One region of the Streptomyces afghaniensis genome, then DNA from elsewhere that is predicted to be linked to it. Evidence: riboswitches for the same ligand, from Rfam matches in the RefSeq annotation. Region 1 holds a riboswitch; the other holds the start of a gene.
What was found. A riboswitch is a leader RNA that binds a small molecule or an ion and turns the genes downstream of it on or off. The one in region 1 is predicted to bind glycine.
Positions count from the first base shown of each region.

Region 2: linked by a shared signal. The riboswitch ahead of gcvP (aminomethyl-transferring glycine dehydrogenase) and the one ahead of gcvT (glycine cleavage system aminomethyltransferase GcvT) in region 1 are both predicted to bind glycine.

Region 1 covers NZ_JBIRGJ010000012.1:297,490-301,899, forward strand. The annotation lists gene ACH4G3_RS39705 (enhanced serine sensitivity protein SseB) at 1-715, opposite strand, end outside; gene ACH4G3_RS39710 (AAA family ATPase) at 783-1,451, opposite strand; glycine riboswitch at 1,634-1,733, shown strand; glycine riboswitch at 1,734-1,856, shown strand; gene gcvT (glycine cleavage system aminomethyltransferase GcvT) at 1,847-3,013, shown strand; gene gcvH (glycine cleavage system protein GcvH) at 3,111-3,488, shown strand; gene glyA (serine hydroxymethyltransferase) at 3,503-4,410, shown strand, end outside.
Region 2 covers NZ_JBIRGJ010000005.1:9,453-13,862, forward strand. The annotation lists gene ACH4G3_RS18745 (DNA polymerase IV) at 1-1,241, shown strand, start outside; gene ACH4G3_RS18750 (PRC-barrel domain-containing protein) at 1,160-1,534, opposite strand; glycine riboswitch at 1,648-1,743, shown strand; gene gcvP (aminomethyl-transferring glycine dehydrogenase) at 1,919-4,410, shown strand, end outside.

The DNA of each region.
Region 1 (4,410 bases):
CCAGGTTGACCTGCCAGGGGGCCGGGCACCGGGTCACGGCTCGGGACAGAGCCTCCAGGGGGAGGGCCCGCAGGTCGCCCTCCCACTGGGAGAGTTCGACGCCCACGAACATCACCGGGTCGGCCGTCTCGATCTCGGCGAGGCAACGGCGGGCGGTGAGGACGACGCCGACGGCCTCGAACTCGGCGGAGGCGGCGGCGAGGAAGTCCACCGGGTCGTCCTGCCAGTCGGGCTCGAAGAGGCGGACCCGGCCGCCGCTCGCGGGGCCGTCCAAGGGGGTCCGGCCGGCCCGGCACAGCTCGGCCACGGCGGGCGGCGGGAGCGGGATGCCGACCACACCGCCCGGGTTGACGGCTATCCCGGCGTGCGGGGGCAGGCCGCGGGCGAACTCCACGGCGGGCGCGATCGTGTACGACATGTGGGAGCCGACGACCTGGCGGAACTGCTCCTCGGAGCTGAACACCGGGACGTACGCCTGGCCCTCGATCTCGATGCCGGGCAGGTCGAGGGGACCGCTCTGCGGGCCGCCGCCGTTCGGCAGGGGGATCCAGACGAAACTCCGGCCGAGCACCTCGACGATCCGCCCGCCGGCCGACGGCCCGGCGCCGAGGGAGGCCGAGAGCACCTCCTCCAGTTCGTTGCCGGGCCATCCGCCGTGCGGGTGGGTCTGCGTGTGCGCCGGGAAGTCCGCGGAGAAGTCCGCCGGGAAGTCCATCTGCCTACCGCCTGCCTGGAACCACTGCTGTGGCTCAAAAGGCTAGCGGCTCATCGGCCCTCGGCGGTCAGCCCGTGAAGCCGATCCGGCGCAGGGTGCCCGCCGCGTCCCGGTCGACGAGGATCGCCGAGCCGCAGCCCGCGGGCAGTTCGCCCCGCTCCACGGAGCGCAGCAGGCGGTTGGCCGCCGCGCGGTGGCGCAGGAACGCGTACCGCGAGACCCCCCGGCCGCGGTCGCGCTGGCCGGCCAGGGCCTCCTCGGGCGTGACGTCGAGCATGAGCAGATGCAGGGTGCCGCCCCGGCGGCGGGCCTCGCGGGCCAGCCAGCGGCGGACCCAGGCCTGGGTGCCGCAGTCGTGCACGACGACGCCCTCGCCGCCGCGCAGGGCGCGGCGCAGCCCGGCGTAGTGGGCGAGGCGGACGAGCGGGCGGTAGACCCCGTACGGCAGGAAGCGCGGCATGCGGCTGTCCCAGCGGTCGCGGGTGTCCTGGGAGTCGATGCGCCGGCCGGGCACGGTGCGCCGCATCAGCGTGGACTTGCCACTGCCGGGCAGGCCCGTGACCACGACGAGGTCGCGGGGGCCGAAGAGCAGCGCGTGCGGGCCTCGGCCCTCGCGCTCGCGCAGATCGCGGACGACCGGCACCGGCAGCGGGCCGCAGGCCGCCCGTGCCGGAGCGGCCGGCTGCCCGGGCAGCGCGACGCCCGATGTCGTGGCGTACGCGGTGGTCCTGTTCACCGTGATCGTCCTCCCCTGGGGCCAGGTACTTCAGTCCCATCCCCGCCGAGTGTAAAGAGAAGGTAATGCCCGATGTCTCTGGTTTTAGTCCTCTTCCCGCAACAGCCCTGCTACAGGTGGTGCCCCTGCCGCCGCGCGACGATGCGTGCAATGATGTGCGCGCCAACTGCATACCGGCCGTTTGAATCCGCGCGGGAGAGTCCCCAGCACCGCTGACGCTGGGGCGCCGAAGGAGCAAGTCCCTCCCTTGAATCTCTCAGGCCCCGTTACCGCGCGGGCGAGGCACATCTGAAAAGCGGGCCGTTTCCTGTCGTCGAGACGACGGGTGCGGCTCCACCCAAGGTGCAAGCCGTGTCCCGTGTGGTCATGGCGAACCTCTCAGGTTCCGATGACAGATGGGGAGGAACGACCTCGCCCGTCATTGCCCTGGGAGACGACCGACTGTGAGCAGTACAGGAGAACTCCGTCACACCGCGCTCGATGCCCTGCATCGTTCGCTCGGCGCGACGATGACCGACTTCGCCGGCTGGGACATGCCCCTGCGCTACGGCTCCGAGCGCGACGAGCACAACGCCGTGCGCACGAAGGCCGGGCTCTTCGACCTCTCGCACATGGGCGAGATCACCGTCAGCGGTCCGCAGGCCGCCGCCCTGCTCGACTTCGCCCTGGTGGGCAACATCGGCGGCGTGAAGCCGGGCCGCGCCCGCTACACCATGATCTGCCGGGCCGACGGCGGCATCCTCGACGACCTGATCGTCTACCGGCTCGCCGAGACCGAGTACATGGTCGTCGCCAACGCCTCCAACGCCCAGGTGGTCCTGGACGCGCTGACCGAGCGCGCCGCCGGCTTCGACGCCGAGGTGCGCGACGACCGGGACGCCTACGCGCTGATCGCCGTACAGGGCCCGGAGTCGCCGGGGATCCTGAAGTCCCTCACCGACGCCGACCTCGACGGGCTGAAGTACTACGCCGGGCTGCCCGGCACGGTCGCGGGCGTCCCGGCCCTGATCGCCCGCACCGGCTACACCGGCGAGGACGGCTTCGAGCTGTTCGTGAAGCCGGAGCACGCGGTCGAACTGTGGCAGGCGCTGACCAAGGCGGGCGAGGGTGCCGGGCTGGTCCCGTGTGGGCTGTCCTGCCGCGACACGCTGCGCCTGGAGGCGGGCATGCCGCTGTACGGGCACGAGCTCTCGCGGGAGCTGACGCCCTTCGATGCCGGGCTCGGGCGGGTCGTGAAGTTCGACAAGGAGGGCGACTTCGTGGGCCGCGCGGCCCTGCGTGAGGCCGCGGAGGACGCGAACCACGAGCCGCGCGTCCTCGTCGGACTCGTCGCCGAGGGCCGCCGGGTCCCGCGCGCCGGGTACGCGGTGGTCGCCGGCGGCGAGGTGATCGGCGAGGTCACCTCCGGCGCCCCCTCCCCCACGCTCGGCAAGCCGATCGCGATGGCCTACGTCGACGCTGCGCACGCCGCCCCCGGCACGCCCGGCGTGGCCGTGGACATCCGGGGCAGTCACGAACCGTACGAGGTCGTGGCGCTGCCGTTCTACAAGCGCCAGAAGTAGACACTGGCCGTCGGGCCGCACCGGCGGTCCCCGGCACATCGCGCTCACCAGCAGTCCCCTTCATCAGCACTCCCGCGCGTACAGGAGAATCCAGGCCATGAGCAACCCCCAGCAGCTGCGTTACAGCAAGGAGCACGAGTGGCTGTCGGCCGCCGAGGACGGCGTCTCGACGGTCGGCATCACGGAGCACGCGGCCAACGCGCTCGGCGACGTGGTCTTCGTCCAGCTCCCCGAGGTCGGTGACACCGTGTCCGCGGGCGAGACCTGCGGCGAACTGGAGTCGACCAAGTCGGTGTCCGACCTCTACTCCCCCGTCTCCGGTGAGGTCACCGAGGTCAACGAGGACGTCGTGAACGACCCGTCGCTGGTGAACTCGGCCCCCTTCGAGGGCGGCTGGCTGTTCAAGGTGCGGGTCGCCGAGGAGCCGGGCGACCTGCTCTCCGCCGACGAGTACACCGCGTTCTCCGCCGGCTGAGGAGTCGTAGCCGTATGTCCGTCCTGAACACCCCCCTGCACGAGCTCGACCCGGCCGTGGCCGCCGCGGTCGACGCCGAGCTGCACCGGCAGCAGTCCACGCTCGAGATGATCGCCTCGGAGAACTTCGCTCCGGTCGCGGTCATGGAGGCGCAGGGCTCGGTCCTGACCAACAAGTACGCCGAGGGCTACCCGGGCCGCCGCTACTACGGCGGCTGCGAGCACGTCGACGTGGTCGAGCAGATCGCGATCGACCGCGTCAAGGAGCTGTTCGGCGCCGAGCACGCGAACGTGCAGCCGCACTCGGGCGCCCAGGCCAACGCCGCCGCGATGTTCGCGCTGCTCAAGCCGGGCGACACCATCATGGGTCTGAACCTCGCGCACGGCGGGCACCTGACCCACGGCATGAAGATCAACTTCTCCGGCAAGCTCTACGACGTCGTCGCCTACCACGTGGGCGAGGACGGCCGGGTCGACATGGCCGAGGTGGAGCGGCTCGCCAAGGAGTCCAAGCCGAAGCTGATCGTGGCCGGCTGGTCGGCGTACCCGCGGCAGCTGGACTTCGCGGAGTTCCGCAGGATCGCGGACGAGGTCGGCGCGTACCTGATGGTCGACATGGCCCACTTCGCCGGGCTCGTCGCGGCGGGGCTGCACCCGAACCCGGTGCCGCACGCGCACGTGGTCACCACGACCACCCACAAGACGCTGGGCGGCCCGCGCGGCGGTGTGATCCTCTCCACGGCCGAACTCGCCAAGAAGATCAACTCCGCTGTCTTCCCCGGTCAGCAGGGCGGTCCGCTGGAGCACGTGATCGCCGCCAAGGCGGTCGCGTTCAAGGTCGCGGCCTCGGAGGACTTCAAGGAGCGCCAGCGCCGTACGCTGGAGGGTGCCCGCATCCTGGCCGAGCGTCTGGTGAAGGACGA
Region 2 (4,410 bases), on a different contig from region 1:
CGATCAGCGAGCGGGTGATGGAGCTGCTGCGGGCGTTGTCGCCGCTGGTGGAGCCGCTGAGCCTGGACGAGGCGTTCGTGGACCTGGAAGCCGGGGGAGCCGCCTGGGACGAGCAGTCGGCGCGGCTGGTGGGGGCACAGCTGCGCGCGGACATACGGGCCGTCACCGGACTCACGGGATCGGTCGGGCTCGCCGCCTCCAAGATGCTCGCGAAGATCGCCTCGGAGCAGGCCAAGCCGGACGGACTGGTGGTGATCGAGCCGGGGTCCGAGCGGGCGATGCTCGGGCCGATGTCGGTGCGGACGCTGCCGGGGGTCGGGCCGGCGACGGGCGACCATCTGCGACGGGCCGGGATCACCACGATCGAGGAGATCGTCGAGGCGGGCGAGGACGAGATGGTCCGGCTGCTGGGAAAGTCGCACGGGCACGGGCTCTACGCCATGGCGCTGGCGCGGGACGACCGGCCTGTCGTGGCGGAGCGGGAGACGAAGTCGGTGTCGGTCGAGGACACCTACGACGTGGACATCCACGACCGGGTGCGGGTCGGTCTCGAGGTGCAGCGACTGGCCGACCGGTGTGTGCGGCGGCTGCGCGGGGCCGGGCTGTCCGGGCGGACCATCGTGCTCAAGGTGCGGCGGTACGACTTCTCGACGCTCACCCGCTCCGAGACGCTGCGCGGGCCGACCGACGATCCCGGGGTGATCCGCGAGGCGGCGGCCAGACTGCTGGACTCGGTCGACACGACGGGCGGTGTGCGGCTGCTCGGGGTGGGCGTCAGCGGGCTCGCCGACTACACGCAGGAGGATCTCTTCGCGCAGGCGGCGGGGGAAAGGACGGAGGCGGAGGGGCCCGTCGAGGTGGACGCCGTGGCGCCGGCCGAGGAGCAGCCGGCGCTCGCCGAACGGCGGTGGCCCGCCGGGCACGACGTACGGCACGCCGTGTTCGGGCACGGGTGGGTGCAGGGCAGCGGTCTGGGGCGGGTCACCGTGCGGTTCGAGACGCCCGGCTCGGAGCCCGGGCGGGTGCGGACCTTCCGGGTCGACGACCCGGACCTGGAGCCGGCGGATCCATTGCCCCTGGTCTTAACGGGACCGGAAGCGGGCGTACGGGCCGGCGACCCCGCAGCAGTTCGCGGAGTGGCCGGCGGCGCCGGTGGGCTTCAGGCCGTCTCGTCCGTGCCCGCCAGCTTGCCGAAATCGCGGTCCGGGAGCGGGGGAGGCGCGGCGACGTCGAGGCCGTAGTGGTGGTAGAGCTGGAGTTCCTGTTCCGGGGAGAGGTGGCGGCCCACGCCGAAGTCGGGGGCGTCCTTGATCAGGGCGCGGTCGAAGGGCACGTGGAGGGCGCCGTCGATCAGTTCACTGGGCTCCAGGGGGACGAACGCGTCCCTGCTGAACAGGCCGGTCCGTATCGCCGCCCACTCCGGCTCGCCGGTGGCGTCGTCGAGGTAGACCTCGTCGATCGTGCCGATCCTGGTTCCGTTGCGGTCGAACGCCTTGCGGCCGATCAGGTTGCGCGGATCGATATCGGTTCGCACGGGCCCTCCACATGGTCGCAACTCATCCGTAAGCACAACAAAACGGCACAATCGCAGAGGTGGCCACTCGAAGGTTCGTGCGTTGGCCGCGCTGGTACGCTGGCAGCGGCTGCTGACCCCGTGCGGGAGAGTCCTCCAGACATCATCGGAGGCGCCGAAGGAGCAAATCCTCCCCGGAATCTCTCAGGCTCACGTACCGCACGGACGAGGTCACTCTGGAAAGCAGGGCGGGTGTCGACGGCTTCCGCTCTCACCGACGGTGAAAGCCGGAGGCCTTCGGGCGATCCGGTGAAGCTCTCAGGTCGAGATGACAGAGGGGGAGGCCGTCCGGGTACCCGTGCCGTGGTGCCCCTCGAAGGTCGTGTCGACCAGGAGGCCTCCGTAATGACCGCCCACCGCATTCCGCTCTCCGAGCTCGAAGAGGCAGTTCCCTTCGAGCAGCGCCACATCGGCCCCGACCACGAGGCCCGCGCCAAGATGCTCGCGCAGGTCGGCTACGGCTCGCTGGACGAGCTCACGGCCGCAGCGGTCCCGGCCGTGATCAAGAGCGCCGAGGCACTGGACCTGCCGGGCGCCCGCAGCGAGGCCGAGGTGATCGCCGAGCTGCGCTCCCTCGCCGACCGCAACCAGGTCCTCGGCTCCATGATCGGACTCGGGTACTACGGCACGTTCACCCCGCCGGTCATCATGCGCAACGTCATGGAGAACCCCGCCTGGTACACCGCCTACACGCCGTACCAGCCGGAGATCTCGCAGGGGCGGCTCGAGGCGCTGCTCAACTTCCAGACCATGGTCGCCGACCTCACCGGACTGCCGACCTCCGGTGCCTCCCTGCTCGACGAGGGCACCGCGGCGGCCGAGGCCATGGCGCTGTCACGGCGTCTCGGCAAGAACAAGAAGGGCCTGTTCCTGGTCGACGCGGACGCGCTGCCGCAGACCATCGCCGTGATCCAGACCCGGGCCGAGCCGACCGGCGTCGAGGTCGTCGTCGCCGACCTCGCAGAGGGCATTCCCGCCCAGATCGCCGAGCGCGAGATCAACGGCGTGCTGATCCAGTACCCGGGCGCCTCCGGGGCCGTACGGGACATCAAGCCGGTCATCGACCAGGCGCACGAGCTCGGGGCGCTCGTCACCGTCGCCGCCGACCTGCTCGCGCTGACGCTGCTGAAGTCGCCCGGTGAGCTCGGCGCGGACATCGCCGTCGGGACGACCCAGCGCTTCGGTGTGCCGATGGGCTTCGGCGGTCCGCACGCCGGTTACATGGCGGTCAAGGACAAGATGGCGCGCAGCCTGCCCGGGCGGCTCGTCGGCGTGTCCGTGGACGCCGACGGGAACAAGGCGTACCGGCTGGCGCTCCAGACGCGTGAGCAGCACATCCGCCGGGAGAAGGCCACCAGCAACATCTGCACCGCCCAGGTGCTGCTCGCCGTCATGGCCGGCATGTACGCCGTCTACCACGGGCCGGAGGGCCTCAAGGGCATCGCGCGGCGCACCCACCGGTACGCCACGGTGCTCGCCGCCGGGCTCGCCAACGGCGGGGTCGAGGTCGTGCACGGGTCCTACTTCGACACGCTGACCGTGCGCGTCCGGGGCCGGGCCGCCGACGTCGTGGCCGCCGCGCGGGAGAACGGGGTCAACCTGCGACTCGTCGACGCCGACCATGTGTCCATCGCCTGCGACGAGACCACCACGCGGGCCCAGCTGCGTGCCGTATGGGCCGCATTCGGTGTCGAGGGGGTCATCGAGGCGCTGGACGCGGCCACCGAGGACGGTCTTCCGAACGCTCTCCTGCGGACCGACGAGTACCTGGCGCACCCCGTCTTCCACCAGCACCGCTCCGAGACGGCCATGCTGCGCTACCTGCGCCGGCTGGCCGACCGCGACTACGCCCTCGACCGGGGCATGATCCCGCTGGGCTCCTGCACCATGAAGCTCAACGCGACCACGGAGATGGAGCCGGTCACCTGGCCCGAGTTCGGGCAGCTGCACCCCTTCGCGCCCGCCGAGCAGGCCGGGGGCTACCTCACGCTCATCCGTGAGCTGGAGGACCGTCTCGCCGAGGTCACCGGGTACGACAAGTTGTCCCTCCAGCCGAACGCCGGGTCGCAGGGCGAGCTGGCCGGTCTGCTCGCCGTACGCGGGTACCACCGGGCCAATGGGGACGAGCAGCGCACGGTGTGCCTGATCCCGTCGTCCGCGCACGGGACCAACGCCGCGAGCGCGGTGATGGCGGGCATGAAGGTCGTCGTCGTGAAGACCGCCGACGACGGCGAGATCGACGTCGAGGATCTGCGGGCCAAGATCGAGCAGTACCGCGACGAGCTGTCGGTGCTGATGATCACGTACCCGTCCACGCACGGCGTGTTCGAGGAGCACGTCTCCGAGATCTGCGCCCAGGTGCACGAGGCGGGCGGGCAGGTCTACGTCGACGGGGCCAACCTCAACGCGCTCGTGGGGCTCGCCAAGCCGGGGCACTTCGGCGGTGACGTCTCGCACCTGAACCTGCACAAGACCTTCTGCATCCCGCACGGCGGCGGCGGTCCCGGCGTCGGTCCGGTGGCGGTGCGGGAGCACCTCGCGCCGTACCTGCCGAACCACCCGCTCCAGCCCGAGGCGGGCCCGGAGACGGGGGTCGGTCCCATCTCCGCGGCGCCGTGGGGTTCCGCCGGCATCCTGCCGATCTCCTGGGCGTACGTCCGGCTCATGGGCGGCGAGGGGCTGAAGCGGGCCACGCAGGTGGCGGTGCTCAGCGCCAACTACATCGCCAAGCGCCTGGAGCCGCACTACCCGGTGCTCTACACCGGCCCCGGCGGGCTCGTCGCGCACGAGTGCATCATCGACCTGCGGCCGCTGACCAAGGCGACCGGGGTGAGCGT